One region of the Bacillus sp. NP247 genome, then DNA from elsewhere that is predicted to be linked to it. Evidence: a T-box and tRNA genes for the amino acid it is inferred to sense, from the RefSeq annotation. Region 1 holds a T-box; the other regions hold tRNA genes.
The links. The T-box of region 1 lies ahead of leuS (leucine--tRNA ligase). A T-box ahead of a tRNA ligase gene usually reads a tRNA of that ligase, here a tRNA-Leu.
Positions count from the first base shown of each region.

Region 1 (11,056 bases):
ATAACCAACAAAAAAATACGGAACAAACTGAGGAGCCTTCTAAGCAAGAGGATTCTTCTCAAAACAAACAACAAGATTCTAAGCAAGACGAACCTTCTCAAAACAAGCAGCAAGATTCTAAGCAAGACGAACCTTCTCAAAACAAGCAGCAAGATTCTAAGCAAGACGAACCTTCTCAAAACAAGCAGCAAGATTCTAAGCAAGACGAGCCTTCTCAAAACAAACAGCAAGATTCTAAGCAAGACGAGCCTTCTCAAAACAAACAGCAAGATTCTAAGCAAGACGAGCCTTCTCAAAACAAACAGCAAGATTCTAAGCAAGACGAACCTTCTCAAAACAAGCAGCAAGATTCTAAGCAAGACGAACCTTCTCAAAACAAGCAGCAAGATTCTAAGCAAGACGAGCCTTCTCAAAACAAACAACAAGATTCTAAGCAAGACGAGCCTTCTCAAAACAAACAGCAAGGTTCTAAGCAAGACGAGCCTTCTCAAAACAAGCAACAAGGTTCTAAGCAAGACAATTCTTCTCAAGATAAGCAGCAAAGCTCTGGAAGTAACAGCATTTATGACTTTAGTAAGCCAAAAAAGGACCGCATCCATTCTCTACAAGACTTAATAACGAAGCTAAAAAAGTCTAGTGATTTTATTAATTACCATACATCTGACGATGAAACGATGCCTTACTGGATTTCTTACTATCGCCCTTCACTTGATGGGGAGAAATTACAAAAATATTTAATGCCTACTCTTTTAGAACGACCATGCGCTTCACTAGAAGAGCTGAAAGAACATATTCCGATGAGTGGTATTACAATTACGAACGACTTACAAAAAATTGAGGACATGGTTTTAAAGGGACATGCGATTATTCAATTGAACCAACAAGATCAAAAATGTATGCTTGCAAACATTGCAATTGATAATTATCGTGCACCAACTCCTCCATTAAACGAATCAACCGTTATCGGGCCACAAGAAGGATTCGTAGAAGATATTGATACGAATATTAATTTAGTACGAAAACGCCTTCCTGTTTTAGATTTACACACAAAAGAAATGATTATCGGTGAGTTTTCAAAAACAAAAGTTATCATGATGTATTTAGACAACCTAGCTGAAAAAGATAATGTAGATTTTCTAGAGGAATCATTACGCGCTCTTGAATATGATCAAATTAATGATAGTGCTTATATACAAGAATTAATGGGTGAAAAGTCAATTTTCCCTCTCTATATAAATACAGAACGCACTGATAGAGTCACAAAAGCACTTATTGATGGGAAAATAGCTATTTTTGTTGATGGTTCTCCGAGTGTCCTATTAACACCTGTATCATATTTCGATTTTTTCATTTCGCCAGAAGACTATAACGTTTCTTGGCTGTACGCTACATTCTCAAGGATTTTAAGATTGATCGCTGTTCTATTCTCAATTTGTGCTACACCATTATACGTTGCAGTTTTAAATTATCATTATGAACTCATTCCAAGTGATTTACTTGAAACTTTGATTTTATCAAGGGCACAAGTACCGTTTCCCCCTTTAATTGAAGCACTCTTTTTAGAGCTTGCAATTGATTTATTAAGAGAAGCTGGGGCAAGGTTACCGATGAAAGTCGGACAAACACTCGGTATTGTAGGCGGTATCGTAATCGGGCAAGCGTCCGTGCAAGCTGGTTTAACGAGTAATATTTTATTAATTATCGTTGCCTTATCAGCGTTAGCTTCCTTTATTACGCCCATTTATAAAATGGGAAACGCCGTTCGTTTACTACGTTTCCCATTTCTCGCATTTGCAGAAATAGGTGGTCTATTTGGTATCTCTCTTGGATTTATCTTTTTATTTACCCATTTGTTTAGACTTACTTCTTTACGTAAGCCGTACGCTCTCTTTTATCCAACGAGACAACAATCCTTTAAAGATTCTTGGATTCGTTTTCCATTAACAATGATTGATACACGAGATGTTCAAGCAAGACCGCAACACGTAAAGAAAGCAACTAATGGAATTTCTACGAAACATACGTCAGATTTTGATGATTAAGAAATGAGGTGCATCGATGAGTAAAATTAAAGCAGAACACCAAATATCACCCGTCTTCGTTTTCTTTTTAGTTCACGGTGCACAATTCGGTGCCGGCGTCCTTGGGTTTGCCCGTATTATTGCTAAGGCTGCTGGATATGACGGTTGGATAGGAGTTCTCATCACAGGGATCATCATTCATATTCTCCTATGGATGATGTATTTCTTGTTAAAAGAAACAAATGGAAATTTAATTGATTTACAGCGACAAACGTTTGGAAAATGGCTAGGAAACGGCATTAATCTCATCTTTATAGCCTATTTTTTAACCGTCAGCATTTCTGTCATTCGAACATACGTTGAAATTATTCAAGTGTGGATGTTTCCTACCGCTTCAACTTGGATGTTAACACTCTTTTTATGCTTAGTTAGCTATTACATTATTTCTTCTGGATTTCGTGTAATTACTGGTATTTGCGTCATCTCTGTTGGTGGTACATTGGGATATTTATTTCTTAGCCTATTCGTTTTGAAATACTCACATTGGCCTAATTTACTACCTATTTTCACACATTCTTTTTCAGATATTTTAAAAGCCGCCCAGCTGTCAATCTACAGTATGACAGGGTTTGAGATTTATCTTATGATTTATCCATTTGTGAAAAATCCTAAGCAATCTCATAAATTCGCTCAATACGGAGCACTATTTTCAAACCTTCTATATTTATTTAGTACACTTTTAGCTTTTTCGTTTTTTAGTGAAAAACAATTATCAAAAACAATATGGTCACAACTTTCCATGACCCAAGTAATCCAACTTCCTTTCATAGAAAGGCTAGAGTACATTGCAATCTCAGCTTACGCTCTCGTTATTGTTACAAGCTTCATTCTTCCTTTATGGGCTGCGACAAGAGGAACACACGAAGTATTTCGTGTAAAACAAAGAGGTGTTTTAATTACTTTTTTGCTCATTACCCTCATTGTTTCAGAGCTTTTAACGAACAGACATGATATTAATAATTTTATTAGTAATGCATCAAAAGTTAGTTTTTGGCTTATTTACATATACATCCCAATTCTATTTATTATTGTGTGGGTGAAAAGAAAATGGAAAAAATCAAAAGAAAATTAATTCTTCTTTCTTGTATTAGCATCTTCAGTCTAACTGGTTGCTTACAAAAAAATATTATCGATGATGTCAACCTAATTCAAGGGACTGTTTTTGATACAGCAAAAGATAATAAAGTAAAAGTCACATTCGTTTGTCCTATACAGAAAAAAGGTAATAAAGTTCAAGTCTTTGAAGGAGTAGGAAACGCAGTAAAACAAGTAAAAGCAGACACATCTTTAGAGTCTTCTCAACCATTTGCCAGCGGACAAATGCGTGTTGCTCTATTTACTACAAGAATTGCTAAAAAAGGATTATCTACTTCCTTTGACACATTAATTCGAGATGTGAACATCGGGAACTCAATGTATGTCGGTCTATTAGAAGGAACTGGGATGGACTTACTAAAAGGTAAATATACAACATCATCTAACGTTGCCATTTATATAAAGAAAATGTTAGACCATAATATGCAAACAGGCCCTTTACCTACTGACAATCTACATCTAGGAGCCTATCGATATTATCGTGAAGGCCAAGATTCCTATTTACCAATTCTCAAAAAAGATAAAGATAAAATAAAAATTACTGGCATCGGCCTTTTAAAAGGAGATAAATATATTGGCAAAATTAATTATCATGATATGTTTGCCTTTAAAGGCTTATTGGAAAAACACCGATTAGATTCACATGAATTTAAAGCAAACTCTGGATACACAATCATTAATAACATTCGATCCGTCCCAACTTACCAAGTAAATATAGAAAACGGGAAACCATCATTTTTCATACACGTCAAACTAGAAGCGCGTATTCAAGAACTATCTAAACAGTTCAACTTAGACAATAAAAAGAATACACAAAAAATAGAAAAATCGGTTGAAAAACAATTAGATGCAACAGCTAACAAACTAATTAAACAGTTTAAATCTTTAAATGTGGATCCGCTCGGCCTTGGTGCAAGATATAAAGAACATTATCGCTCATTCAAATTAGAAGAGTGGCGAAAAATGTATAAAGATGTTCCAATTAAAGTGAAATACACTGTCAACATTACAAATTCTGGTGTAATTGAATGATAATGATTGAACTCCTCTCTCCAGCATGATACAACGGAGAGAGGAGTTTTTTATTACCAAATATAGATAGAAAAGATATTCACGGGGGAGCTTATGTCTAAAAAATTAGTAAAACCTATTTTAAATGGTATTTTATTTCTCGGCGTCTTTTTATTTGCTCATACATACTTAAAAAATGTTTCTTTCACACGTTATTTACTTGTAGTTATACCAATGCTACTCATCGGAATATTTGGCATCGATCTTATTTTATCCGTTTTAATTAAGAAAGAAGAATAACGAGCGAACATCTTATTTCTCATAAGATGTTCTTTTTATTTAATAACTACCTTATGTTACAATAAAGTGAAACTTTAATCAGTGGGGATTTTGTCCATTCCCCACTGATTATTAGCCTTGACCAATCGGGCTTTTACGGGCAGTTATCTCCCACCTCGCTTCCTCGCATTTGCGACTTTTGAGGTGGGAGTCTTACTGCCCGTTAATGCGGGATAAAATTCGGCATAACGTAAGAAAGGATGAAACAACATGACAAACGAAAAAGGTTTAGATAAAGGATACGAACTTGTTGCAAAAATGCATGAAGAATTCGGACATCCTGTGACAAGTACTCCAACAAAACTAACAGAAGAGCGTGCAAAAATTCGTGCTAGCTTTATGCAAGAAGAGCTAGAAGAATTTCTAGAAGCCACAACTGTTGAAGATCAATATGATGCACTTATTGACCTTATTTACTTTGCATTCGGAACGTTTGCAGAAATGGGCGTACGTCCAGATAAAGGATTCGAAATTGTAAACAATGCTAACATGGCAAAACTATTCCCTGATGGAAAGCCTCGATTCCGCGAGGGCGACGGCAAAATTATGAAACCAGAAGGATGGCAAGCACCGGAACCACAACTTCGTGCGGAAATTGAACGCCAACGTCAAGAGGCGGAAAAAAACTGCTAGGATCTCCTAGCAGTTTTTTATTATGTCTTTTTTCCTTTGGCCTATTAATGACCCACGTGTCCCGCGTGTCCAGCTGCTCCTGCAGTACCAGCTGCTGCTCCTGCTGCCGTTCCTGCTCCAATTCCACCTGCCCAAGGCTGTTGTTGCTGCTGATACTGTTGGTATTGTTGTTGACCTTGATGTTGTTGTTGACCTTGATGTTGGTGTTGGCCTTGGTGATGGTGTTGACCTTGGTGATGGTGTTGACCTTGGTGATGATGTTGACCCTGGTGATGATGTTGACCCTGGTGATGATGTTGGCCTTGGTGATGGTGTTGACCTTGATGAGTTTGATAAAGGACAGCCTGCGGGTGAATTTGATGATGACCTTGGTGATGTACTTGTTGCTGATGGTGGCCTTGGTGATGATGTTGACCGTGGTGGTGCTGTTGACCGTGGTGATGATGTTGACCGTGGTGATGATGTTGACCGTGGTGATGATGTTGACCGTGGTGACCATGATGAGTTTGATGAGTTTGATAAAGAACAGCCTGCGGATGAATTTGGTGGTGGCCTTGGTGATGTACTTGTTGTTGATGACCATGGTGCTGTTGATGATGGCCATGATGTTGATGATGACCGTGGTGCATATGATGACCGTGATGCTGTTGATGGCCATGATGTTGATGATGACCGTGGTGCACATGATGACCGTGAACACCTTGAGGAACGCCGCCGACACCAGCTACAACACCGACGCCAGTTGTTACAGGAAATCCTGTTTGTACGCCTCCCACAACAGATGGAAATGTAGTTGGCATACCTACAGGTACTCCTCCTTGTGCTCCTCCTACGAAAGATGGAAATGTAGTTGGCATGCCTACAGGCACTCCTCCTTGTGCTCCTCCTACCAATGTCGGAATTCCTGTCTGTGCTCCAGCCACTGACGTCGGAAATCCTCCAGCTGCTCCTCCCATCCAACTTGGGATTCCACCATATCCGTGTTGACCATCTCCTCCCATCCAACTTGGGATTCCGCCATATCCGTGTTGACCATCTCCGCCCATGAACATCATTTGTCCATAACTATCCGATCCACCTCCGAAGAAACTATGTGGTGCATTATTGTCCATCCCTTTCATTCCTTTCACCTCTTCTGCTCAATTTAACCTACCTTTTTTATCATATTTCCTATAGAAGAATAGGTGTTTGTCTATATGGGAATTCCGCACCTTTTTCTTCGTTCTTCATTCATGATAAACTAAATTAACTGATTATTTTTTTCAAAGGAGGCGTTTTCGTTGGAGAACGTAGCAAAAGCTTCAATTGATGATTTAGATTCAATCTTACATATAGATGTCGCTGTAATCGGAGACGATAGTAGACGAAATTATATTAAACATGCTATCGATGAAGGAAACTGCATAATTGCAAAAGAGGACAATTCCATTTCTGGTTTTCTAACATACGATACAAATTTCTTTGGTTCTACTTTCCTCTCATTAATCATTGTTTCGCCAACGAAAAGAAGACAAGGTCATGCAAGCTCATTAATCTCATATATGTTAAGGCATTTTCCTACTCAAAAAATATTTTCTTCAACGAACGAATCGAATACAAATATGCAAAAAGTTTTTAAAGCGAATGGATTTATGCGTAGTGGAATGATCGAAAACTTAGATGAAGGTGATCCTGAGATTATTTTTCACATAAAAAAGCTCAGAGCATAAACGCTCTGAGCTTTTATTAATAATTAATTAGTTTGCAACAACGTTAACAAGTTTACCAGGAACGACAATTACTTTACGAACTGTTTTTCCTTCAATTTGTTCTTTGATTTCCTCAAGTGCAAGTTGTTCCATTTCTTCTTTTGATGCGTCTTTACTCATTGTTAATTTTGCACGAACTTTGCCCATGATTTGAACAACGATTTCAACTTCATCTTCTACAAGTTTAGACTCATCAAATGTTGGCCAGCTTGCATATGTGATTGTTTCATTGTATCCAAGCTTGCTCCAAAGTTCTTCCCCGATATGAGGTGCAACTGGTGCAATCATTTTCACGAAACCTTCTACATATTCTTTCGGAAGTGTCTCAGCTTTGTATGCATCGTTGATGAATACCATCATTTGAGAAATCGCTGTGTTGAAGCGAAGCTCTGCATAGTCTTCTGTTACTTTCTTCACTGTTTGGTGGTAAGCTTTTTCAAGCTCTTTATTTGGTGCATCAGTGATTTTCTCACTTAATTCACCATTATCTTGAATGAATAGGCGCCATACACGGTCTAGGAAACGACGAGCTCCGTCAAGACCATTTTCAGACCAAGCGATTGAAGCATCTAATGGTCCCATGAACATTTCGTATAGACGAAGTGTATCTGCACCGTGGCTTGCTACAATATCATCAGGATTTACAACGTTACCTTTTGATTTACTCATTTTCTCGTTATTTTCACCTAAGATCATACCTTGGTTGAACAATTGTTGGAACGGTTCTTTCGTTGGAACTACACCGATATCATATAATACTTTATGCCAGAAACGAGCATACAGTAAGTGAAGTACAGCGTGCTCTGCTCCGCCGATATAAATATCAACTGGAAGCCATTGTTTTACTTTTTCAGGATCTACAAGTGCTTCGTTATTGTTTGGATCGATGTAGCGTAGGTAGTACCAGCAACTACCAGCCCATTGTGGCATTGTATTTGTTTCACGACGACCTTTTTTACCAGTTTCAGGATCAACAACATTTACCCACTCTTCAATATTTGCAAGTGGTGATTCACCTGTACCTGAAGGACGGATGTTTTCTGTTTTCGGAAGAACTAATGGTAATTCTTCTTCTTTCACAGCTGTCATTGTGCCATCTTCCCAATGGATTACTGGAATTGGCTCACCCCAGTAACGTTGACGGCTAAATAACCAGTCACGTAGACGGTACGTTACTTTTTGATTTCCTGCACTTGTTACTTCAAGCCATTCAATCATTTTCACAATTGCTTCTTCTTTATTTAATCCATCAAGGAATGCTGAGTTTACGTGTGCACCATCACCTGTGTACACTTCTTTCGTAATGTCTCCGCCTTTTACAACTTCCTTCATTGGAAGATTGAATACTGATGCGAATTCATAGTCACGCTCATCGTGAGCTGGAACTGCCATTACAGCACCTGTTCCATAAGTTGCAAGAACATAATCAGCGATCCAGATTGGTAATTTCTCACCATTTACTGGGTTAACTGCGTAAGCACCAGTGAATACACCAGTTTTCTCTTTCGCAAGTTCTGTACGCTCTAGATCACTCTTCATTTTTACAGAATTAATGTAAGCTTCTACAGCTTCTTTTTGTTCTGCAGTTGTAATTTCAGCAACAAGCGCATGCTCTGGAGCAAGTACACAGTATGTTGCACCAAATAGTGTATCAGGACGCGTTGTGAAAACTGTGAATTTCTCATCTGTACCATCGATGTTGAAGTGTACTTCTGCACCTTCAGAACGACCGATCCAGTTACGTTGCATGTCTTTTAAGCTTTCTGGCCAATCAAGCTCATCTAGATCTTCTAATAGACGATCTCCGTAAGCTGTAATTTTTAACATCCACTGTCTCATCGGACGACGCTCAACTGGATGTCCACCACGCTCACTCTTACCGTCAATTATTTCTTCATTCGCAAGTACTGTACCAAGTGCTGGGCACCAGTTTACAGGTACTTCATCAACGTAAGCTAAACCTTTTTCAAATAGTTTTAGGAAGATCCATTGTGTCCACTTGTAGTAGGTTGGATCTGTTGTATTTACTTCACGATCCCAATCGTAAGAGAAACCTAATGCTTTAATTTGATTACGGAACGTATTAATATTAAGCTCTGTAAATTCTGCTGGGCTGTTTCCAGTATCAAGTGCATATTGCTCTGCTGGAAGACCGAATGCATCCCATCCCATTGGATGAAGAACGTTATACCCTTGCATACGCTTCATACGAGATAAAATATCTGTCGCTGTATATCCTTCTGGATGCCCTACGTGTAAGCCTGCACCTGATGGATATGGGAACATATCTAGTGCATAAAATTTTGGTTTTTCCGTCTCATCTGGCGTACGGAATGTTTTATTCTCCTCCCAATGACCTTGCCACTTCTTCTCAATTTCTTGATGATTAAAGCTCATGAGATACCCTCCTTGAAATTCCATTTATTTTCACCGCCCAAAATACAAAAAACCTCTCATCCCTAGAAAGGGACGAGAGGTTATAGATTCCCGCGGTACCACCCTAAATTAATGTAATAAATACATTCGCTTAGATCCGTAACGTGGATTAACGGCAATTGCTACTAATGATTTCACAACTGCAACTCAAAGGCGAGTTCATAACGAAACGTGGATTGACTTGCACCGACCGTCAACTCTCTAAACCAGCTTCTATTACTACTACTCCTTCTCACTGTTATTACAAATATGAGTTAATTAAATATATTCTAAAACATGTTGCATGTTCCGTCAAACTAAACTGCAATTTTTTCTTCAACTGTTTCTTCTACTTTTACTCGTCTATCATAAATACTCGTTGCAATAAGTGCTACTACAAGCATTACCATGATCGCAATAAACAATACTTCCATATTGTATAAGTCAACAATCGCTCCGCCAACGACCGGTCCGAACATTTTCCCTACAGTCGCTGCGCTATTTACAACGCCTTGATAAAATCCTAACTTATCTTTCGGCGCAAGTATATTTGCAATGGTCGGAATTGCCGGCCATACGAATAATTCACCAATTGTTAATGTCACCATCGCAACGAGAAACATCGTAAATTGCTGCGCTTGACTTAAAACAATAAACGACGCCGCAAAAATGATAATTCCAATCATAATTTGTTGCTTTAAAGAACGCTTCATCCAGCGAATTAGCATACTAACGAGCGGCTGCGCACAAACAATCATCGCTCCGTTTATCGTCCATAATAAACTATAGTGACGAAGGCTAATATTTAATTCTTGCATATGCGTTGCAATTGCACCTTGCCACTGTACGTATGTAACCCAGCATAAAGCATATGCTACACACACAATAAGAAGTGCTTTGAATCCAGGTGTAAGCGTCCACCCTTTTTTCGTTTCGATTTCCTTTTGCACTCCTGACTCTTTTTTATCTTCCATACCACGGAATCCAATAAAAGCAATTAAGAAGAAAACAAAGTATAAAATAAAGTTCGCTAAGAAAATATAATCAAAACGATACGATGCAACTAAACCACCACATGCCGTTCCAATTGCAATACCGACGTTTTGTCCAACATACATCGCATTAAACGCTCGTCTTCCGCCTTCTGGCCAAACCGTACCAACCATCGCATACATCGATGGGAAGACCATTCCAGAACCGAAGCCGATTAATGCTAGCCACACAACATATAACGGCCATCCGTGGAAGAACACAAGACCTAAAATTGATACGAGTGTAATGACAATCCCTACTAAAATTGATTTATAACCGCCCCATTTATCAAATAAAACACCGCCGAGCAAGTTTCCGATTACACCAGTAAGCGAGTTGATCATTAATACCATTCCGGCTACTGATAAAGATTTCCCTAAACTATCATGTAAGTAAATTGTATTAAAAGGCCATAAAAAAGAAGCACCCGTGACATTAATAATCATCCCAGCTACTAATAGCCATACTTTCCTTGGCATAGTCTCCCCTCCTATTCTCTTTTTTTCGTTCATATATATAACAGTAAAATTGTAGTCGTTTTTAAATAGGAAGGCAACTGATTAATAGTTGATGAAATTCAGATAATAGCACAAATACGATTAGAATTTATTCTAATCCTATTTGTAACATTTTAATCTATAAATAATGGAATCGTTCCCTTATAGAGTTACCCGACTTCCTTTTTACTTTTTGCACGTTCTT
Region 1 covers NZ_CP076653.1:1,951,657-1,962,712, forward strand. The annotation lists gene KPL75_RS10300 (spore germination protein) at 1-2,042, shown strand, start outside; gene KPL75_RS10305 (spore germination protein) at 2,059-3,153, shown strand; gene KPL75_RS10310 (Ger(x)C family spore germination protein) at 3,129-4,208, shown strand; gene KPL75_RS10315 (hypothetical protein) at 4,302-4,487, shown strand; gene KPL75_RS10320 (pyrophosphohydrolase domain-containing protein) at 4,737-5,159, shown strand; gene KPL75_RS27675 (VrrB protein) at 5,204-6,280, opposite strand; gene KPL75_RS10330 (GNAT family N-acetyltransferase) at 6,440-6,868, shown strand; gene leuS (leucine--tRNA ligase) at 6,896-9,304, opposite strand; T-box leader at 9,370-9,588, opposite strand; gene KPL75_RS10340 (MDR family MFS transporter) at 9,640-10,833, opposite strand; gene KPL75_RS10345 (cation:proton antiporter) at 11,022-11,056, opposite strand, start outside.

Region 2 (11,056 bases), 1.2 Mb from region 1:
TTAAGAGCTTGCTCTTATGAAGTTAGCGGCGGACGGGTGAGTAACACGTGGGTAACCTGCCCATAAGACTGGGATAACTCCGGGAAACCGGGGCTAATACCGGATAATATTTTGAACTGCATGGTTCGAAATTGAAAGGCGGCTTCGGCTGTCACTTATGGATGGACCCGCGTCGCATTAGCTAGTTGGTGAGGTAACGGCTCACCAAGGCAACGATGCGTAGCCGACCTGAGAGGGTGATCGGCCACACTGGGACTGAGACACGGCCCAGACTCCTACGGGAGGCAGCAGTAGGGAATCTTCCGCAATGGACGAAAGTCTGACGGAGCAACGCCGCGTGAGTGATGAAGGCTTTCGGGTCGTAAAACTCTGTTGTTAGGGAAGAACAAGTGCTAGTTGAATAAGCTGGCACCTTGACGGTACCTAACCAGAAAGCCACGGCTAACTACGTGCCAGCAGCCGCGGTAATACGTAGGTGGCAAGCGTTATCCGGAATTATTGGGCGTAAAGCGCGCGCAGGTGGTTTCTTAAGTCTGATGTGAAAGCCCACGGCTCAACCGTGGAGGGTCATTGGAAACTGGGAGACTTGAGTGCAGAAGAGGAAAGTGGAATTCCATGTGTAGCGGTGAAATGCGTAGAGATATGGAGGAACACCAGTGGCGAAGGCGACTTTCTGGTCTGTAACTGACACTGAGGCGCGAAAGCGTGGGGAGCAAACAGGATTAGATACCCTGGTAGTCCACGCCGTAAACGATGAGTGCTAAGTGTTAGAGGGTTTCCGCCCTTTAGTGCTGAAGTTAACGCATTAAGCACTCCGCCTGGGGAGTACGGCCGCAAGGCTGAAACTCAAAGGAATTGACGGGGGCCCGCACAAGCGGTGGAGCATGTGGTTTAATTCGAAGCAACGCGAAGAACCTTACCAGGTCTTGACATCCTCTGAAAACTCTAGAGATAGAGCTTCTCCTTCGGGAGCAGAGTGACAGGTGGTGCATGGTTGTCGTCAGCTCGTGTCGTGAGATGTTGGGTTAAGTCCCGCAACGAGCGCAACCCTTGATCTTAGTTGCCATCATTAAGTTGGGCACTCTAAGGTGACTGCCGGTGACAAACCGGAGGAAGGTGGGGATGACGTCAAATCATCATGCCCCTTATGACCTGGGCTACACACGTGCTACAATGGACGGTACAAAGAGCTGCAAGACCGCGAGGTGGAGCTAATCTCATAAAACCGTTCTCAGTTCGGATTGTAGGCTGCAACTCGCCTACATGAAGCTGGAATCGCTAGTAATCGCGGATCAGCATGCCGCGGTGAATACGTTCCCGGGCCTTGTACACACCGCCCGTCACACCACGAGAGTTTGTAACACCCGAAGTCGGTGGGGTAACCTTTATGGAGCCAGCCGCCTAAGGTGGGACAGATGATTGGGGTGAAGTCGTAACAAGGTAGCCGTATCGGAAGGTGCGGCTGGATCACCTCCTTTCTATGGAGAATTGATGAACGCAGTTCATCAATAAACGTTGACTTGTTTCGTTTCGTTCAGTTTTGAGAGAACTATCTCTCAAGTTTAAATGTATGTTCTTTGAAAACTAGATAACAGTGTAGCTCATATTTTTTTAATTTTAGTTTGGTTAAGTTAGAAAGGGCGCACGGTGGATGCCTTGACACTAGGAGTCGATGAAGGACGGGACTAACGCCGATATGCTTCGGGGAGCTGTAAGTAAGCTTTGATCCGAAGATTTCCGAATGGGGAAACCCACTATACGTAATGGTATGGTATCCTTACCTGAATACATAGGGTATGGAAGACAGACCCAGGGAACTGAAACATCTAAGTACCTGGAGGAAGAGAAAGCAAATGCGATTTCCTGAGTAGCGGCGAGCGAAACGGAATCTAGCCCAAACCAAGAGGCTTGCCTCTTGGGGTTGTAGGACATTCTATACGGAGTTACAAAGGAACGAGGTAGACGAAGCGACCTGGAAAGGTCCGTCACAGAGGGTAACAACCCCGTAGTCGAAACTTCGTTCTCTCTTGAATGTATCCTGAGTACGGCGGAACACGTGAAATTCCGTCGGAATCTGGGAGGACCATCTCCCAAGGCTAAATACTCCCTAGTGATCGATAGTGAACCAGTACCGTGAGGGAAAGGTGAAAAGCACCCCGGAAGGGGAGTGAAAGAGATCCTGAAACCGTGTGCCTACAAATAGTCAGAGCCCGTTAATGGGTGATGGCGTGCCTTTTGTAGAATGAACCGGCGAGTTACGATCCCGTGCGAGGTTAAGCTGAAGAGGCGGAGCCGCAGCGAAAGCGAGTCTGAATAGGGCGTTTAGTACGTGGTCGTAGACCCGAAACCAGGTGATCTACCCATGTCCAGGGTGAAGTTCAGGTAACACTGAATGGAGGCCCGAACCCACGCACGTTGAAAAGTGCGGGGATGAGGTGTGGGTAGCGGAGAAATTCCAATCGAACCTGGAGATAGCTGGTTCTCCCCGAAATAGCTTTAGGGCTAGCCTTAAGTGTAAGAGTCTTGGAGGTAGAGCACTGATTGAACTAGGGGTCCTCATCGGATTACCGAATTCAGTCAAACTCCGAATGCCAATGACTTATCCTTAGGAGTCAGACTGCGAGTGATAAGATCCGTAGTCAAGAGGGAAACAGCCCAGATCGCCAGCTAAGGTCCCAAAGTGTGTATTAAGTGGAAAAGGATGTGGAGTTGCTTAGACAACTAGGATGTTGGCTCAGAAGCAGCCACCATTTAAAGAGTGCGTAATAGCTCACTAGTCGAGTGACTCTGCGCCGAAAATGTACCGGGGCTAAATACACCACCGAAGCTGCGAATTGATACCAATGGTATCAGTGGTAGGGGAGCGTTCTAAGTGCAGTGAAGTCAGACCGGAAGGACTGGTGGAGCGCTTAGAAGTGAGAATGCCGGTATGAGTAGCGAAAGACGGGTGAGAATCCCGTCCACCGAATGCCTAAGGTTTCCTGAGGAAGGCTCGTCCGCTCAGGGTTAGTCAGGACCTAAGCCGAGGCCGACAGGCGTAGGCGATGGACAACAGGTTGATATTCCTGTACCACCTCTTTATCGTTTGAGCAATGGAGGGACGCAGAAGGATAGAAGAAGCGTGCGATTGGTTGTGCACGTCCAAGCAGTTAGGCTGATAAGTAGGCAAATCCGCTTATCGTGAAGGCTGAGCTGTGATGGGGAAGCTCCTTATGGAGCGAAGTCTTTGATTCCCCGCTGCCAAGAAAAGCTTCTAGCGAGATAAAAGGTGCCTGTACCGCAAACCGACACAGGTAGGCGAGGAGAGAATCCTAAGGTGTGCGAGAGAACTCTGGTTAAGGAACTCGGCAAAATGACCCCGTAACTTCGGGAGAAGGGGTGCTTTCTTAACGGAAAGCCGCAGTGAATAGGCCCAAGCGACTGTTTAGCAAAAACACAGGTCTCTGCGAAGCCGTAAGGCGAAGTATAGGGGCTGACACCTGCCCGGTGCTGGAAGGTTAAGGAGAGGGGTTAGCGTAAGCGAAGCTCTGAACTGAAGCCCCAGTAAACGGCGGCCGTAACTATAACGGTCCTAAGGTAGCGAAATTCCTTGTCGGGTAAGTTCCGACCCGCACGAAAGGTGTAACGATTTGGGCACTGTCTCAACCAGAGACTCGGTGAAATTATAGTACCTGTGAAGATGCAGGTTACCCGCGACAGGACGGAAAGACCCCGTGGAGCTTTACTGTAGCCTGATATTGAATTTTGGTACAGTTTGTACAGGATAGGCGGGAGCCATTGAAACCGGAGCGCTAGCTTCGGTGGAGGCGCTGGTGGGATACCGCCCTGACTGTATTGAAATTCTAACCTACGGGTCTTATCGACCCGGGAGACAGTGTCAGGTGGGCAGTTTGACTGGGGCGGTCGCCTCCTAAAGTGTAACGGAGGCGCCCAAAGGTTCCCTCAGAATGGTTGGAAATCATTCGTAGAGTGCAAAGGCATAAGGGAGCTTGACTGCGAGACCTACAAGTCGAGCAGGGACGAAAGTCGGGCTTAGTGATCCGGTGGTTCCGCATGGAAGGGCCATCGCTCAACGGATAAAAGCTACCCCGGGGATAACAGGCTTATCTCCCCCAAGAGTCCACATCGACGGGGAGGTTTGGCACCTCGATGTCGGCTCATCGCATCCTGGGGCTGTAGTCGGTCCCAAGGGTTGGGCTGTTCGCCCATTAAAGCGGTACGCGAGCTGGGTTCAGAACGTCGTGAGACAGTTCGGTCCCTATCCGTCGTGGGCGTAGGAAATTTGAGAGGAGCTGTCCTTAGTACGAGAGGACCGGGATGGACGCACCGCTGGTGTACCAGTTGTTCTGCCAAGGGCATAGCTGGGTAGCTATGTGCGGAAGGGATAAGTGCTGAAAGCATCTAAGCATGAAGCCCCCCTCAAGATGAGATTTCCCATAGCGTAAGCTAGTAAGATCCCTGAAAGATGATCAGGTTGATAGGTTCGAGGTGGAAGCATGGTGACATGTGGAGCTGACGAATACTAATAGATCGAGGACTTAACCATATAATATGAAGCAACGTTATCTAGTTTTGAGAGAATATAAAAAACTTGTTGACTTTCTAAGTGAATCAAGTATAATAATGTTTGTCTCAAGCGAATATAGTCTGGTAATGATGGCAGAGAGGTCACACCCGTTCCCATACCGAACACGGAAGTTAAGTTCTCTAGCGCCGATGGTAGTTGGGACCTTGTCCCTGTGAGAGTAGGACGTTGCCAGGCAATATTATTCCGCAGTAGCTCAGCGGTAGAGCTATCGGCTGTTAACCGATCGGTCGTAGGTTCGATTCCTACCTGCGGAGCCATTGGAGAGCTGTCCGAGTTGGCCGAAGGAGCACGATTGGAAATCGTGTATACGTCACAAGCGTATCAAGGGTTCGAATCCCTTGCTCTCCGCCATAAGCAATTTATAATATTTGGCCCGTTGGTCAAGTGGTTAAGACACCGCCCTTTCACGGCGGTAACACGGGTTCGAATCCCGTACGGGTCACCACTTTTGGAGGATTAGCTCAGCTGGGAGAGCACCTGCCTTACAAGCAGGGGGTCGGCGGTTCGATCCCGTCATCCTCCACCATATAAATTATATGAATAATATTATCGCGGGGTGGAGCAGTACGGTAGCTCGTCGGGCTCATAACCCGAAGGTCGCAGGTTCAAATCCTGTCCCCGCAACCAAATGGTCCCGTGGTGTAGTGGTTAACATGCCTGCCTGTCACGCAGGAGATCGCCGGTTCGACCCCGGTCGGGACCGCCATTTTTAATAAGGCTCGGTAGCTCAGTCGGTAGAGCAGAGGACTGAAAATCCTCGTGTCGGCGGTTCGATTCCGTCCCGAGCCACCATTTTAATAAAATATGCCGGCTTAGCTCAATTGGTAGAGCAACTGACTTGTAATCAGTAGGTTGGGGGTTCAAGTCCTCTAGCCGGCACCATGTAAGTTTCGGAGGGGTAGCGAAGTGGATAAACGCGGCGGACTGTAAATCCGCTCCTTCGGGTTCGGCAGTTCGAATCTGCCCCCCTCCACCATATTTACATAGGGGCATAGTTTAAAGGTAGAACTGAGGTCTCCAAAACCTCCAGTGTGGGTTCAATTCCTACTGCCCCTGCCAAATATATAAACACAACATGGCGGTTGTGGCGAAGTGGTTAACGCACCGGATTGTGGCTCCGGCATTCGTGGGTTCAATTCCCATCAGTCGCCCCATTTTTATTTTTAAAAATTACAAATAAATTAATGGATACTTACATATAATTAAGTAAAACTTCGGTGGGCTATAGCCAAGCGGTAAGGCAACGGACTTTGACTCCGTCATGCGCTGGTTCGAATCCAGCTAGCCCAGCCATTTTTGCGGAAGTAGTTCAGTGGTAGAATACAACCTTGCCAAGGTTGGGGTCGCGGGTTCGAATCCCGTCTTCCGCTCCATTTTAACTTCATATGGCGGCATAGCCAAGTGGTAAGGCAGAGGTCTGCAAAACCTTTACCACCGGTTCAAATCCGGTTGCCGCCTTTCTTATTATGCCGATGTGGCGGAATTGGCAGACGCGCACGACTCAAAATCGTGTTCCTTCGGGAGTGTCGGTTCGACCCCGACCATCGGTATCACGAACGGCTTAACATCAAGGCTCTACACTAATTGTGTAGAGCTTTTTTGTGTTTTCTTCACACTACAAAATAAGCACTAATAGTGCGTTGGGTTAGTGTGCGGTGAGTAAGCGACGAACTTTAGATACAGTTGGAAGAAACTATGAAGTACTAAAAGGATAAAATTTCAGTAGAATATTACATATACAAGAATTTTTTCGAGCACTCTAGAGAGAATCTCTCCACCCTGGTGACATGAAGTTAAATCCGATACCACCAGTTGAAATTACCACATTATCAGCTGGTAATTTCGTAATTTCCAAAAACTTCTTTTCAAACTCTTCTCTGTTGTACTTGTACATAGTTGAGTGGCACGACCACATTTGCGTTGAAGTACTCAACCAGTCCCCTAATTCCTTTAATTTAGGAAACGACTCAAATTGAATTGGCCCATCCAATTTTATGAATCTCACTTGATAGATAGTTGGGTTTAACTTCTCTCCTATTCCTTTAAAACCATGTGATTTTTTCTCATTTGAATGTGTCATAATTCTCCCTCATCCTTCCTTCAAATTTTTGAATTACAAGAAAATTTTTCCTATTTTAATTATACAGCAATAGAAAGTAATTAAGGAAATATTATGGGATTAGTAGAGGAATGAAAAGGAATAACTTTAGTTTGATAATGAACAGTTCATAACATACTACATAACAAATCTTTAAAAGGACAGGGCAGCTTTGCCCTGTCTTTCTTATTGTTTAGCAAGAAATAATAAAATAAATCATCACAGTAATAAATGAAATATGATGAACTTAATCAAGGGAGAGGAATGAAAGTAAAAGGTGTCAGTTATTTAATATGATTCCATTTTGGCTCCGTTTCATTTTAATTTATCATGTTTAAAGAAGCTCAAAATTTTTTAAATGCTTTAAAATAAAGGATTTAAAAGGTAGCACTCTATATAAATGTCACCTAAAAAGACTCAAAATTGTGTTCCTTCGGGAGTGTCGGTTCGACCCCGACCATCGGTATCGGTGACTTAAAAAAGACTCTAATAGAAATGTTAGAGTCTTTTTTGTTAAATTATGCTACGTGATTCTAAAATTCGTAATAAACTTAGGAATTCATGTATAATATAACTTGTCGAAAGAACAAAATGATAGTGATTTATATTATGTCTGTAATATGAATCAAAAATGAAATTTTTATATTTCTTTTAAAAATGTGTTGAATACACATTATATTTTATATTAATATTTTTATGTAGATTTAAAACGGGAAAGAGAGTGGAAAGTATGGGCCGTAAATGGAACAATATTAAAGAAAAAAAAGCATCAAAGGATGCAAATACAAGCCGTATATACGCGAAATTTGGACGTGAAATTTATGTGGCAGCAAAACAAGGCGAGCCAGATCCAGAATCAAACCAAACGTTAAGAGTTGTATTAGAACGTGCGAAAACATACAACGTGCCAAGAACAATTATTGACCGTGCGATTGAAAAGGCAAAAGGCGGTTCAGAAGAAAACTATGACGAGCTTCGTTATGAAGGCTTTGGACCAAACGGATCTATGGTAATTGTAGATACACTGACAAATAACGTAAACCGTACTGCAGCAGATGTACGAGCTGCATTTAGCAAAAACAGTGGTAACATGGGTGTAAACGGTTCTGTAGCTTACATGTTTGATGCGACAGCTGTTATCGGTCTTGAAGGTAAAACGTCAGATGAAGTTCTTGAAATCTTAATGGAAGCAGATGTAGATGCACGTGACATTCTAGAAGAAGAAGATTCTGTTATCGTTTATGCTGAACCTGATCAGTTCCATTCAGTACAATCTGCACTTAAAGATGCCGGTGTTGAAGAATTTACAGTTGCAGAATTAACAATGCTTGCACAAAGTGATGTAGAACTTCCTGAAGATGCTCAAGTACAATTTGAAAAAATGGTTGATGCATTAGAAGATTTAGAAGATGTACAGCAAGTTTACCACAACGTAGACTTAGGGGAATAATATAAGACAGAAGACCCTTTCCTTTAACGAACAGGGTCTTTTTTTTATGAAGTTAATTAAGGTGGTAAAGGATTAAAGGTATTTTGTAGCTGTTAGGGAATATGGTTATAGGTTTGTATTTTAAATAATCGTATTTCTTGGAGGTATTTCTGTGGAGTATAAAACACCAAAGCATATTGTTGCCGTAGCAGGTTATTTAACAAATGAAAAGAATGAAGTGCTTTTAACGAAAGTGCACTGGCGAGCTGATACGTGGGAAATGCCTGGAGGACAGGTAGAAGAAGGGGAAGCGCTCGATCAAGCAGTTTGCAGAGAAATAATGGAGGAAACCGGATTAACTGTGAAGCCTATCGGAGTTACAGGGATTTATTATAATGCTTCTATGCATATTGTAGCTGTTGTTTTTAAAGTAGCATATGTTAGTGGTGAAATAAAAATTCAACCTGAAGAAATACAAGAAGCTAAATTTGTTGCTTTAAATGAAGAGAACATCGATGAGTATATAACGCGTCCTCATATGAAATCAAGGACACTTGATGCGATGAAAGCAATGCATTTCATTCCATACGAAACATGGGAAGTTCAGCCATATAATCTTATAGGAAGATTGTAAAGTTTTGGTTAGTTATTTGAGGACATCTCAAATTGCTAACCTTTTCTTTATGTATACTGTTTCAGAAAAAGGTCACAATAATAAAGTGTAGGCTAATAATTAGTGGGGGAAGCAGGACTACCACCTAACTTCATTGCTTTAGCCAATTTTTGAGGGAGAAGTTTTACTGCCCACAAATAGCGAGATAATCTGAAAGTTAGTATTGATTTAGAGAACGTTTGTTCTGTATAATAATGATATATCGTATATAATTAGATTGCTAGATGTTTAAAAGTATAAACGTATAAATTGATATAATAAAAGAATAAAGTGAAATTAAGGAGAGTCCTACTTCCTATAAATAAATGTATATTCAACATTTCATATGAATAGTAGATAAAAAAAGACTGTGATACAATACATTTTTACACCTTACAATGTTGTAAGGTAGGTGTAAGAGAAATCGATGGGATATTCTTTTACAACAAGGTATTCTTAAGTTAAGAGTTATATATGCTGTGTGGAAAAGAGGTGTTCAAGATGAAAGAACGAGTATTATCCAGAGTGAATTATCATCAAAAAGTTGCATTAAATCCATTAACTAAATTTCTTTATAAAGCCATTATATTATTATTATTGTTAAGTTTTGCATTATTATTCGTTGGAAATGTAATGATTGAGCGAAGTGATATTAGTAAATTACATGTACCAGCTAAGTTAGAGGTACCAGAATCATTAACACACGCATTTATTGCGACGGAAGATAAAAGGTTTTATCATCATAACGGTTTAGACTATATAGCAATTATTCGAGCTTCTATTGAAAATATAAAAGCTGGTGGTGTTGTGCAAGGCGGAAGCACGATTACACAGCAGCTATCTAAAAATGCTTTTTTATCTAATGAACGTACATTTTCCCGTAAGTGGAAAGAAATTTTTTATACGAAAAAGATTGAACGTACATTCACAAAGGATGAGATTTTAAAATTATATGTGAGTAATATTTACTACGGAGAAGGAGCATGGGGAATTGAAAAAGCAGCAAACCTTTACTTCGGTAAAAAGGTGAATCAATTAACGTTGGCTGAAAGTGCAATGATGGCTGCTGTAGTAAAAGCACCGGCTTATTACTCACCTGCACAAAATTATGATAAAGCAGTTGAGAGACGGAATGTAGTTTTAAGGCTAATGGAGAAAGAAGGGTATATAAATCATGATGAATATGTGCAAGCAGTTAGTGAAAAATTGGTAATTCGTCATGATATAAAAACAGAGCAATCCATGTTAAAAAATGCCCGTGAAAAAGCAGTAAGTTAAAAGAAGTTCCTAAATAGGAGCTTCTTTTTTTGGATAATTTGTGACAAAAGACGACACAATATTGTCACAAATGTTGTATTTTTGTAATTTATGTGAGCGTGTTCATTGCGTGACCTATGTAAGTATTGATATTATGTGTATTGTGTACAATGATGTATACAGAATATGAAATTAAAGAGGAATGTATATGAAATCATCAAACAAACTCATGGCTCTTGGTGTAGTTTTTTCTATCGCAGTATTGATTGTAATCGGGACGATTGTCTATAGCATCATAAATGACAAGAAAGATAAAGGGAATGAGATGTTTGCTTATTCTACGCAACAATCTTTAGGGAAAGATGATGCTCCCGTTAAGGTAGTTGAATTTGGAGACTTTAAATGTCCAGCTTGTCGTACTTGGGATGTAACAGTATTACCACGATTAAAAGAAGAGTATATTGATAAAGGTAAAGTGCAGTTATATTTTATTAACTTCCCGTTTATCGGAAAAGACTCTGATTTAGGTGCAGCTGCTGGTGAAGCAATTTATAAACAAGATCAAGATTCATTCTGGATTTTCTATGATGAGATTTATCAAAATCAAAAGAAAGATACGGAAGAATGGATTACAGAAGAATTACTTCTTACTATTGTGAAAGAAAAGCTTCCAAAAATTAATGTAGAACAGTTTAAAAAAGATTTACACAGTAAAGAAATGAAAGACAAAGTACGTAAAGATTCAGATCGTGCTCAAAAATTAAAAGTTCAAGGTGCTCCTTCAGTATATATAAATGGGAATCTTGCAAACCCTGATTTCGATAGTATGAAGAAGGCGATTGATAAAGAATTGAAAAAGTGATGAGGTATCTCATCACTTTTTCGACTTTTTTCGATAAATTTCTTGCTTCGATTTTTTTTACATGCTATACTACTTTACATAAGTTATTTCAATATCTTATATTTATTTCATATTTGCGGGTGTAGTTTAGTGGTAAAACAAGAGCCTTCCAAGCTCTGGTCGAGAGTTCG
Region 2 covers NZ_CP076653.1:3,194,943-3,205,998, forward strand. The annotation lists rRNA gene KPL75_RS16735 (16S ribosomal RNA) at 1-1,478, shown strand, start outside; rRNA gene KPL75_RS16740 (23S ribosomal RNA) at 1,625-4,546, shown strand; rRNA gene rrf (5S ribosomal RNA) at 4,647-4,762, shown strand; tRNA gene KPL75_RS16750 (tRNA-Asn) at 4,771-4,845, shown strand; tRNA gene KPL75_RS16755 (tRNA-Ser) at 4,848-4,939, shown strand; tRNA gene KPL75_RS16760 (tRNA-Glu) at 4,959-5,033, shown strand; tRNA gene KPL75_RS16765 (tRNA-Val) at 5,039-5,114, shown strand; tRNA gene KPL75_RS16770 (tRNA-Met) at 5,139-5,215, shown strand; tRNA gene KPL75_RS16775 (tRNA-Asp) at 5,219-5,294, shown strand; tRNA gene KPL75_RS16780 (tRNA-Phe) at 5,305-5,380, shown strand; tRNA gene KPL75_RS16785 (tRNA-Thr) at 5,395-5,470, shown strand; tRNA gene KPL75_RS16790 (tRNA-Tyr) at 5,481-5,564, shown strand; tRNA gene KPL75_RS16795 (tRNA-Trp) at 5,574-5,647, shown strand; tRNA gene KPL75_RS16800 (tRNA-His) at 5,667-5,742, shown strand; tRNA gene KPL75_RS16805 (tRNA-Gln) at 5,807-5,881, shown strand; tRNA gene KPL75_RS16810 (tRNA-Gly) at 5,887-5,961, shown strand; tRNA gene KPL75_RS16815 (tRNA-Cys) at 5,976-6,046, shown strand; tRNA gene KPL75_RS16820 (tRNA-Leu) at 6,057-6,138, shown strand; gene KPL75_RS16825 (DUF3884 family protein) at 6,348-6,668, opposite strand; gene KPL75_RS16830 (YebC/PmpR family DNA-binding transcriptional regulator) at 7,417-8,136, shown strand; gene KPL75_RS16835 (NUDIX hydrolase) at 8,288-8,749, shown strand; gene KPL75_RS16840 (transglycosylase domain-containing protein) at 9,269-10,045, shown strand; gene KPL75_RS16845 (DsbA family protein) at 10,233-10,886, shown strand; tRNA gene KPL75_RS16850 (tRNA-Gly) at 11,002-11,056, shown strand, end outside.
Region 2: it encodes a tRNA-Leu, which carries the amino acid that the T-box ahead of leuS (leucine--tRNA ligase) is inferred to sense. The anticodon was not compared.

Region 3 (7,710 bases), 1.5 Mb from region 1:
TATTTATATACGAATCTCTCTTCTAACATTATTTTTATTGATTTCATATTACATTTATGTGAATACGACCAATATATTATATCTTTATACTATAATAAAATTACAACTATACAACTAGAGGAGGTCTTTATTACATGAATATGAAAGCTACAGCTTTAACAGCAACTACTATCGCAATTGCTTCTTTACTTCCTTCTATGGGAGAATCCGATATACAAACAGCGTCTGCTAAGCAACTATCTACAGTAAAAACTGGATATGTAAAAATTGACAACGTTGCACTGCATCAAAATAACCATGCAGACAGTGCAATAATTGATAACATTCGATTTAATAGCCCAGTTACTATTCTTGAGACAACTCAAGATTGGTATAAAGTATCTGTTAACAACAAAACAGGCTATATGAAAAAAGATGCAATTCTATTCAAAAAAAATGTTCAACCAAAGAATCAATATATCGTAAATGCAAACGCATTAAACGTTCGTTCTGAACCTAATACAGAGTCTTCTATTCTAGATATATTACCAAATGGTCAATTCATTACCATTCAAGGTGAACAAGGGGATTGGTACAAAATATTACATAACGGTCAAATTGGATACGTACAAAAAACATTTGTATCTAATGGATCCACACCTCTAGTAAAAGGTGTAACTGTACAAGGTTCTCCTTCCTATACTGTTGCAACACCAAAATTAAATGTACGTAGCAACGCTAGTACAAGTAGCACTCTACTTGGCTCATTACAAAATGGTACACAAGTACAAGTAGTAGAAACGGTAGGTACTTGGTATAAAATTCGTTTTGGCACAGGATACGGATATGTAGCGAAACACTATGTAGCGCAAAATCAAAATCAAGCACAAGCTAAAACAGCTCAACCTGCATCAATTCCAGCAGTTTTCAAATTCCCTACTCAAGGGAAAATCAGCTCCACTTTTGATATGCGCTGGGAGCAAATGCATTATGGTATAGATATAGCAGCACAAGGAAATGTCTCTATTCAAGCTGCTGCTGCAGGTAAAGTTGTGAAATCTTATTATTCGGCTAGCTACGGCAATGTCGTGTTCATCGCCCATCAAATAAATGGGAAATTATATACAACAGTTTATGCTCATATGAAGGATCGCACTGTACAAGCTGGTGATCAAGTACAAACTGGACAATTAGTAGGTCATATGGGAAACACAGGTCATTCATACGGGCAACATCTCCATTTTGAATTACATAATGGGGAATGGAATTTTGAAAAAACAAATGCAGTGAACCCACTGCCATATTTAGTTAGGTAAATTATATGCCACGCAATATACCTCTCTTTATTGAATACCTGGCCTTTTTAGGTTTAATCTGTTGTTTAATCATTTATAATACGAACACTGTATTTTTATCTATTATTATTGCTTTTGTTGCTTTAGAAATCATTATGGAAGCATTACAAATGCGGCTAAAACAAAAAATTGCCCATATTTATAATGCAATTTTTCTTTTGAGTGCTCTTATAACAAATATAATTAGTAATGGTTTTTATTTATCTACTGTACTTCCTGTATTCTTTATAGGTGTCTTATTATTCCTAGCTAGATACGTTAATGTCCCTAATAACCAAAAACATGAACAAGAAGCTTAGAAAGAGGAGACACTGTGTACCAATCTTTCAAAGATAATCCAATGAAATATATATTGAATTTATATAAAAAAATGAATACTTTTTTTGGTATACAAGGAAGTTATACTTCACAATTTCTCCTTTATGGAATGTTATTTCTTATCTTAGTTACTTTCTCCTTGTTTTACTAACAAAAAAGGATCTCACATAAACTTGAGATCCTTTTTAATTTATATTAATTTTTAATATGTAAAATACGGTTTATCCACAAGCATATTTTTCATAAATGAAACTAAGATTATATTTTTTCTCTAAGCTCATTCTTTGTTCATCGTCGCACCAATAGAAAAGAATATCATGAATCGTTGCATAACGCTTATTTTTAAGAAATAGTTTAAAGAATGATGGTAAACAATCATGTAATTGTATAAATATATAATTGCGTAGTATTTCTTCTTTGTATTCAATTCCCTTACAAATATACAGTAATTCTTCACAATAATATGCATGCTGTGGAACTTGGATCATTTCGAAAAATGGTACATATGATAGTAACTTTCCAATAAAATGACCATACCGATCCATTACCCCTATCGTCATATGCTCCATCATTTCTTTCATCACATATAAATAATCATCTACATGAGTTGTCTTTAAAGGGTCTAATCGATCGGAAATTTGAGAAAGTACAGCTCTTTGACAAGCTAAAACTGCTTGACTAGGTCCATAATATGATAGGAAATCTGTACACTTACGATACTTTCGTAATAAGTCATGTGTATATAAATCATACACAAAAGTATTACAATACATTGCTAGACTCATCATATCACTATTTAATTGTTCTTTTGATAGTGTTTTTGCTCGCTTACACATATAAAAGAATGTAAATTCCAACACTTCTTTATGAGATAATAGGTGTTTACAATCTGTTATACATTTCTCGTTAAATTTAACTCGATTCCAAATTTCTACATCCTCAGCTGTTAATTCACCAATACGATATTTAATAATTAAATAGTTTAAAGCAACTGCTTTCGTCAAAAGATCCCATGTTTCATACTCCAATGAAGTTTGGACAAATTCATCTAGCCCTTGGGTTACCATAAAAGCATTTGCCTCTTCATACCAACCAATCTCTTGACATAGACGAAGAATACGTACTAGAGTTGGAATTTCATCTTTATGAAACTGCGGTAAATTCTTTACTCTATTCATGCCATATACGATAAATGACGCTAAATTTTCTTCTTTATAAAATTCTTTTTCTTTCCATACTAATATAGTTCGCTCTTTCCCTTCACCTTTTGGATGACAAGGTACAAGTAAAGAAAATAACTCAGCGAAATTATTTGGTTCTATATATGTATCTGTAACCAAATTCCAATTTGGATCGCCCTGTACATCCCTCATATAATTCCCCTTCCCTTTTTATCCCGCTATTTTCGAGCAGTAAGACTCCCACCTCAAAATTCGGCGAATGCGAGGAAGTTAGGTGGGAGATAAAACTGCCCGTAAAAGCCCGATTGGTTCAACTAATAATTATTGGGGGATGGACCCCAATAATTAAAGTTTCACTTTATCTACATAGGAAATATTAATTCATTATTACATCATTAATAATAAATATTGTTATATTCAAAATCTATCATAATACTTATATCTCTCAGTATATCATTTTTTCTCTTATTAAAAATTAGGAATGACAAATTTAAAAAAACTGTCAAAAATATTGACTCTACACTTATTATATAATGTCTCAGATACATCATGCTAACATATCAGTTTAATCCATATATACTAGAATAATGTATCTGATTTTTATACGTAATTTATCTCGCTCTTTTCGGGCAGTAAGACTCCCGCTAATTAAAGTTTTACTTTATTCCGTATGCTCCGAGATTTCACTTAAAGCAAAGCCTGCTTGATCATCTGCTGATTCTCTTATAGCTAAATCCCCTAGTGCTAGCATCCCAACAAGTTGACCGCTCTCAACTACCGGTAACCGTCTAATTTGATATTGTGCCATTAATTCTGTAGCTTTTTCAATAGAATCATCTGGAGAAACTGAAACAATGTTTGTTGTCATTACATTTGTAATTTGATTAGATCCAGGATGTTTTTCAGCAATCCCACGAACAACTAAGTCTCGATCAGTAACAAGCCCAACAACTTGTTTATTTTCAATAACAGGAATCAATCCAACCGATTCTTCCTTCATTTTTACAGCTGCCTCATATACATTGTCTAATGGTGTACAATGTACGATATGAGTACTCATAAGTTCTCTAACTTGTGTCATTTTCATCTCCTCCTTTTAATACATACCATAGCTTTTCCTAAATCCCTTTATTTATTTCAGGAAAATAAGGTGATAAAAAGAGGCTTATACATAATAAAAAAGAGTCAGCATATTGCTGACTCTTTTTTTATGACCCGTACGGGATTCGAACCCGTGTTACCGCCGTGAAAGGGCGGTGTCTTAACCACTTGACCAACGGGCCATGGCTCCGCAGGTAGGACTCGAACCTACGACCGATCGGTTAACAGCCGATAGCTCTACCACTGAGCTACTGCGGAATATATATGGTGGGCCTAAATGGACTCGAACCATCGACCTCACGCTTATCAGGCGTGCGCTCTAACCAGCTGAGCTATAGGCCCATATACTTTACAGGGGCAGTAGGAATCGAACCCACACTGGAGGTTTTGGAGACCTCAGTTCTACCTTTAAACTATGCCCCTAAATGATGCCGGCTAGAGGACTTGAACCCCCAACCTACTGATTACAAGTCAGTTGCTCTACCAATTGAGCTAAGCCGGCATAATTTAAAAAAATGGTGGCTCGGGACGGAATCGAACCGCCGACACGAGGATTTTCAGTCCTCTGCTCTACCGACTGAGCTACCGAGCCAACATAAAATGGCGGTCCCGACCGGGGTCGAACCGGCGATCTCCTGCGTGACAGGCAGGCATGTTAACCACTACACCACGGGACCATTGGTTGCGGGGACAGGATTTGAACCTGCGACCTTCGGATTATGAGCCCGACGAGCTACCGTACTGCTCCACCCCGCGACGATATTATGTTTTAAAAATAAATGGAGGAGGTAGAGGGATTCGAACCCCCGCGCGACTCTCGCCGCCTGTCGGTTTTCAAGACCGATCCCTTCAGCCGAACTTGGGTATACCTCCATGAAGGAAAAATTAATATCTTATTCATTTTTATATGTACTAAACCACTTTTTAAAAAAATGGAGGAGGTAGAGGGATTCGAACCCCCGCGCGACTCTCGCCGCCTGTCGGTTTTCAAGACCGATCCCTTCAGCCGAACTTGGGTATACCTCCGACATATAAAAAATAAAGTGGAGCCTAGCGGGATCGAACCGCTGACCTCCTGCGTGCAAGGCAGGCGCTCTCCCAGCTGAGCTAAGGCCCCATGTTTTTGGGAAAATCGGGAAGACAGGATTTGAACCTGCGACCCCCTGGTCCCAAACCAGGTGCTCTACCAAGCTGAGCCACTTCCCGTTAATAAAAGCGCGCCCGAGAGGAGTCGAACCCCTAACCTCTTGATCCGTAGTCAAACGCTCTATCCAATTGAGCTACGGGCGCATATGGTGCCGAGGGCGGGGGTCGAACCCGCACGGTGGTCACCCACCGCAGGATTTTAAGTCCTGTGCGTCTGCCTGTTCCGCCACCCCGGCATATCATACTGAAAATTGGAGCGGAAGACGGGATTCGAACCCGCGACCCCAACCTTGGCAAGGTTGTATTCTACCACTGAACTACTTCCGCAAGACATGTATGATATATTTTTTTAAAAGTGCGGGTGAAGGGAGTCGAACCCCCACGCCAAAGGCGCTAGATCCTAAGTCTAGTGCGTCTGCCAATTCCGCCACACCCGCATATTTTATTGAAAATGGTGAGCCATGAAGGATTCGAACCTTCGACCCTCTGATTAAAAGTCAGATGCTCTACCAACTGAGCTAATGGCTCTTAATGGCTGGGCTAGCTGGATTCGAACCAGCGCATGACGGAGTCAAAGTCCGTTGCCTTACCGCTTGGCTATAGCCCAATAATTAAGAAATGGTGGAGGGGGGCAGATTCGAACTGCCGAACCCGAAGGAGCGGATTTACAGTCCGCCGCGTTTAGCCACTTCGCTACCCCTCCGACATATATGGTGGAGGATGACGGGATCGAACCGCCGACCCCCTGCTTGTAAGGCAGGTGCTCTCCCAGCTGAGCTAATCCTCCATTTTGCCTGGCAACGTCCTACTCTCACAGGGACAAGGTCCCAACTACCATCGGCGCTAGAGAGCTTAACTTCCGTGTTCGGTATGGGAACGGGTGTGGCCTCTCTGCCATCATTACCAGACTATATTCATTTAAGACAAGAATGATTGTAACTCATTCACTTTTAAAGGTCAATAAGTTTTTTATATTCTTTCAAAACTAGATAACATTGCTTCATATTATATGGTTAAGTCCTCGATCTATTAGTATTCGTCAGCTCCACATGTCACCATGCTTCCACCTCGAACCTATCAACCTGATCATCTTTCAGGGATCTTACTAGCTTACGCTATGGGAAATCTCATCTTGAGGGGGGCTTCATGCTTAGATGCTTTCAGCACTTATCCCTTCCGCACATAGCTACCCAGCTATGCCCTTGGCAGAACAACTGGTACACCAGCGGTGCGTCCATCCCGGTCCTCTCGTACTAAGGACAGCTCCTCTCAAATTTCCTACGCCCACGACGGATAGGGACCGAACTGTCTCACGACGTTCTGAACCCAGCTCGCGTACCGCTTTAATGGGCGAACAGCCCAACCCTTGGGACCGACTACAGCCCCAGGATGCGATGAGCCGACATCGAGGTGCCAAACCTCCCCGTCGATGTGGACTCTTGGGGGAGATAAGCCTGTTATCCCCGGGGTAGCTTTTATCCGTTGAGCGATGGCCCTTCCATGCGGAACCACCGGATCACTAAGCCCGACTTTCGTCCCTGCTCGACTTGTAGGTCTCGCAGTCAAGCTCCCTTATGCCTTTGCACTCTACGAATGATTTCCAACCATTCTGAGGGAACCTTTGGGCGCCTCCGTTACACTTTAGGAGGCGACCGCCCCAGTCAAACTGCCCACCTGACACTGTCTCCCGGGTCGATAAGACCCGTAGGTTAGAATTTCAATACAGTCAGGGCGGTATCCCACCAGCGCCTCCACCGAAGCTAGCGCTCCGGTTTCAATGGCTCCCGCCTATCCTGTACAAACTGTACCAAAATTCAATATCAGGCTACAGTAAAGCTCCACGGGGTCTTTCCGTCCTGTCGCGGGTAACCTGCATCTTCACAGGTACTATAATTTCACCGAGTCTCTGGTTGAGACAGTGCCCAAATCGTTACACCTTTCGTGCGGGTCGGAACTTACCCGACAAGGAATTTCGCTACCTTAGGACCGTTATAGTTACGGCCGCCGTTTACTGGGGCTTCAGTTCAGAGCTTCGCTTACGCTAACCCCTCTCCTTAACCTTCCAGCACCGGGCAGGTGTCAGCCCCTATACTTCGCCTTACGGCTTCGCAGAGACCTGTGTTTTTGCTAAACAGTCGCTTGGGCCTATTCACTGCGGCTTTCCGTTAAGAAAGCACCCCTTCTCCCGAAGTTACGGGGTCATTTTGCCGAGTTCCTTAACCAGAGTTCTCTCGCACACCTTAGGATTCTCTCCTCGCCTACCTGTGTCGGTTTGCGGTACAGGCACCTTTTATCTCGCTAGAAGCTTTTCTTGGCAGCGGGGAATCAAAGACTTCGCTCCATAAGGAGCTTCCCCATCACAGCTCAGCCTTCACGATAAGCGGATTTGCCTACTTATCAGCCTAACTGCTTGGACGTGCACAACCAATCGCACGCTTCTTCTATCCTTCTGCGTCCCTCCATTGCTCAAACGATAAAGAGGTGGTACAGGAATATCAACCTGTTGTCCATCGCCTACGCCTGTCGGCCTCGGCTTAGGTCCTGACTAACCCTGAGCGGACGAGCCTTCCTCAGGAAACCTTAGGCATTCGGTGGACGGGATTCTCACCCGTCTTTCGCTACTCATACCG
Region 3 covers NZ_CP076653.1:3,415,818-3,423,527, reverse strand. The annotation lists gene KPL75_RS17875 (SH3 domain-containing protein) at 135-1,295, shown strand; gene KPL75_RS17870 (hypothetical protein) at 1,301-1,633, shown strand; gene KPL75_RS17865 (DUF3965 domain-containing protein) at 1,874-3,025, opposite strand; gene KPL75_RS17860 (CBS domain-containing protein) at 3,495-3,914, opposite strand; tRNA gene KPL75_RS17855 (tRNA-Glu) at 4,045-4,116, opposite strand; tRNA gene KPL75_RS17850 (tRNA-Asn) at 4,118-4,192, opposite strand; tRNA gene KPL75_RS17845 (tRNA-Ile) at 4,200-4,276, opposite strand; tRNA gene KPL75_RS17840 (tRNA-Trp) at 4,287-4,357, opposite strand; tRNA gene KPL75_RS17835 (tRNA-Thr) at 4,364-4,436, opposite strand; tRNA gene KPL75_RS17830 (tRNA-Phe) at 4,451-4,526, opposite strand; tRNA gene KPL75_RS17825 (tRNA-Asp) at 4,536-4,611, opposite strand; tRNA gene KPL75_RS17820 (tRNA-Met) at 4,614-4,690, opposite strand; tRNA gene KPL75_RS17815 (tRNA-Ser) at 4,715-4,807, opposite strand; tRNA gene KPL75_RS17810 (tRNA-Ser) at 4,868-4,960, opposite strand; tRNA gene KPL75_RS17805 (tRNA-Ala) at 4,979-5,051, opposite strand; tRNA gene KPL75_RS17800 (tRNA-Pro) at 5,067-5,140, opposite strand; tRNA gene KPL75_RS17795 (tRNA-Arg) at 5,151-5,224, opposite strand; tRNA gene KPL75_RS17790 (tRNA-Leu) at 5,228-5,316, opposite strand; tRNA gene KPL75_RS17785 (tRNA-Gly) at 5,333-5,407, opposite strand; tRNA gene KPL75_RS17780 (tRNA-Leu) at 5,437-5,517, opposite strand; tRNA gene KPL75_RS17775 (tRNA-Lys) at 5,533-5,608, opposite strand; tRNA gene KPL75_RS17770 (tRNA-Gln) at 5,613-5,687, opposite strand; tRNA gene KPL75_RS17765 (tRNA-Tyr) at 5,700-5,783, opposite strand; tRNA gene KPL75_RS17760 (tRNA-Val) at 5,792-5,867, opposite strand; rRNA gene rrf (5S ribosomal RNA) at 5,873-5,988, opposite strand; rRNA gene KPL75_RS17750 (23S ribosomal RNA) at 6,090-7,710, opposite strand, start outside.
Region 3: it encodes a tRNA-Leu, which carries the amino acid that the T-box ahead of leuS (leucine--tRNA ligase) is inferred to sense. The anticodon was not compared.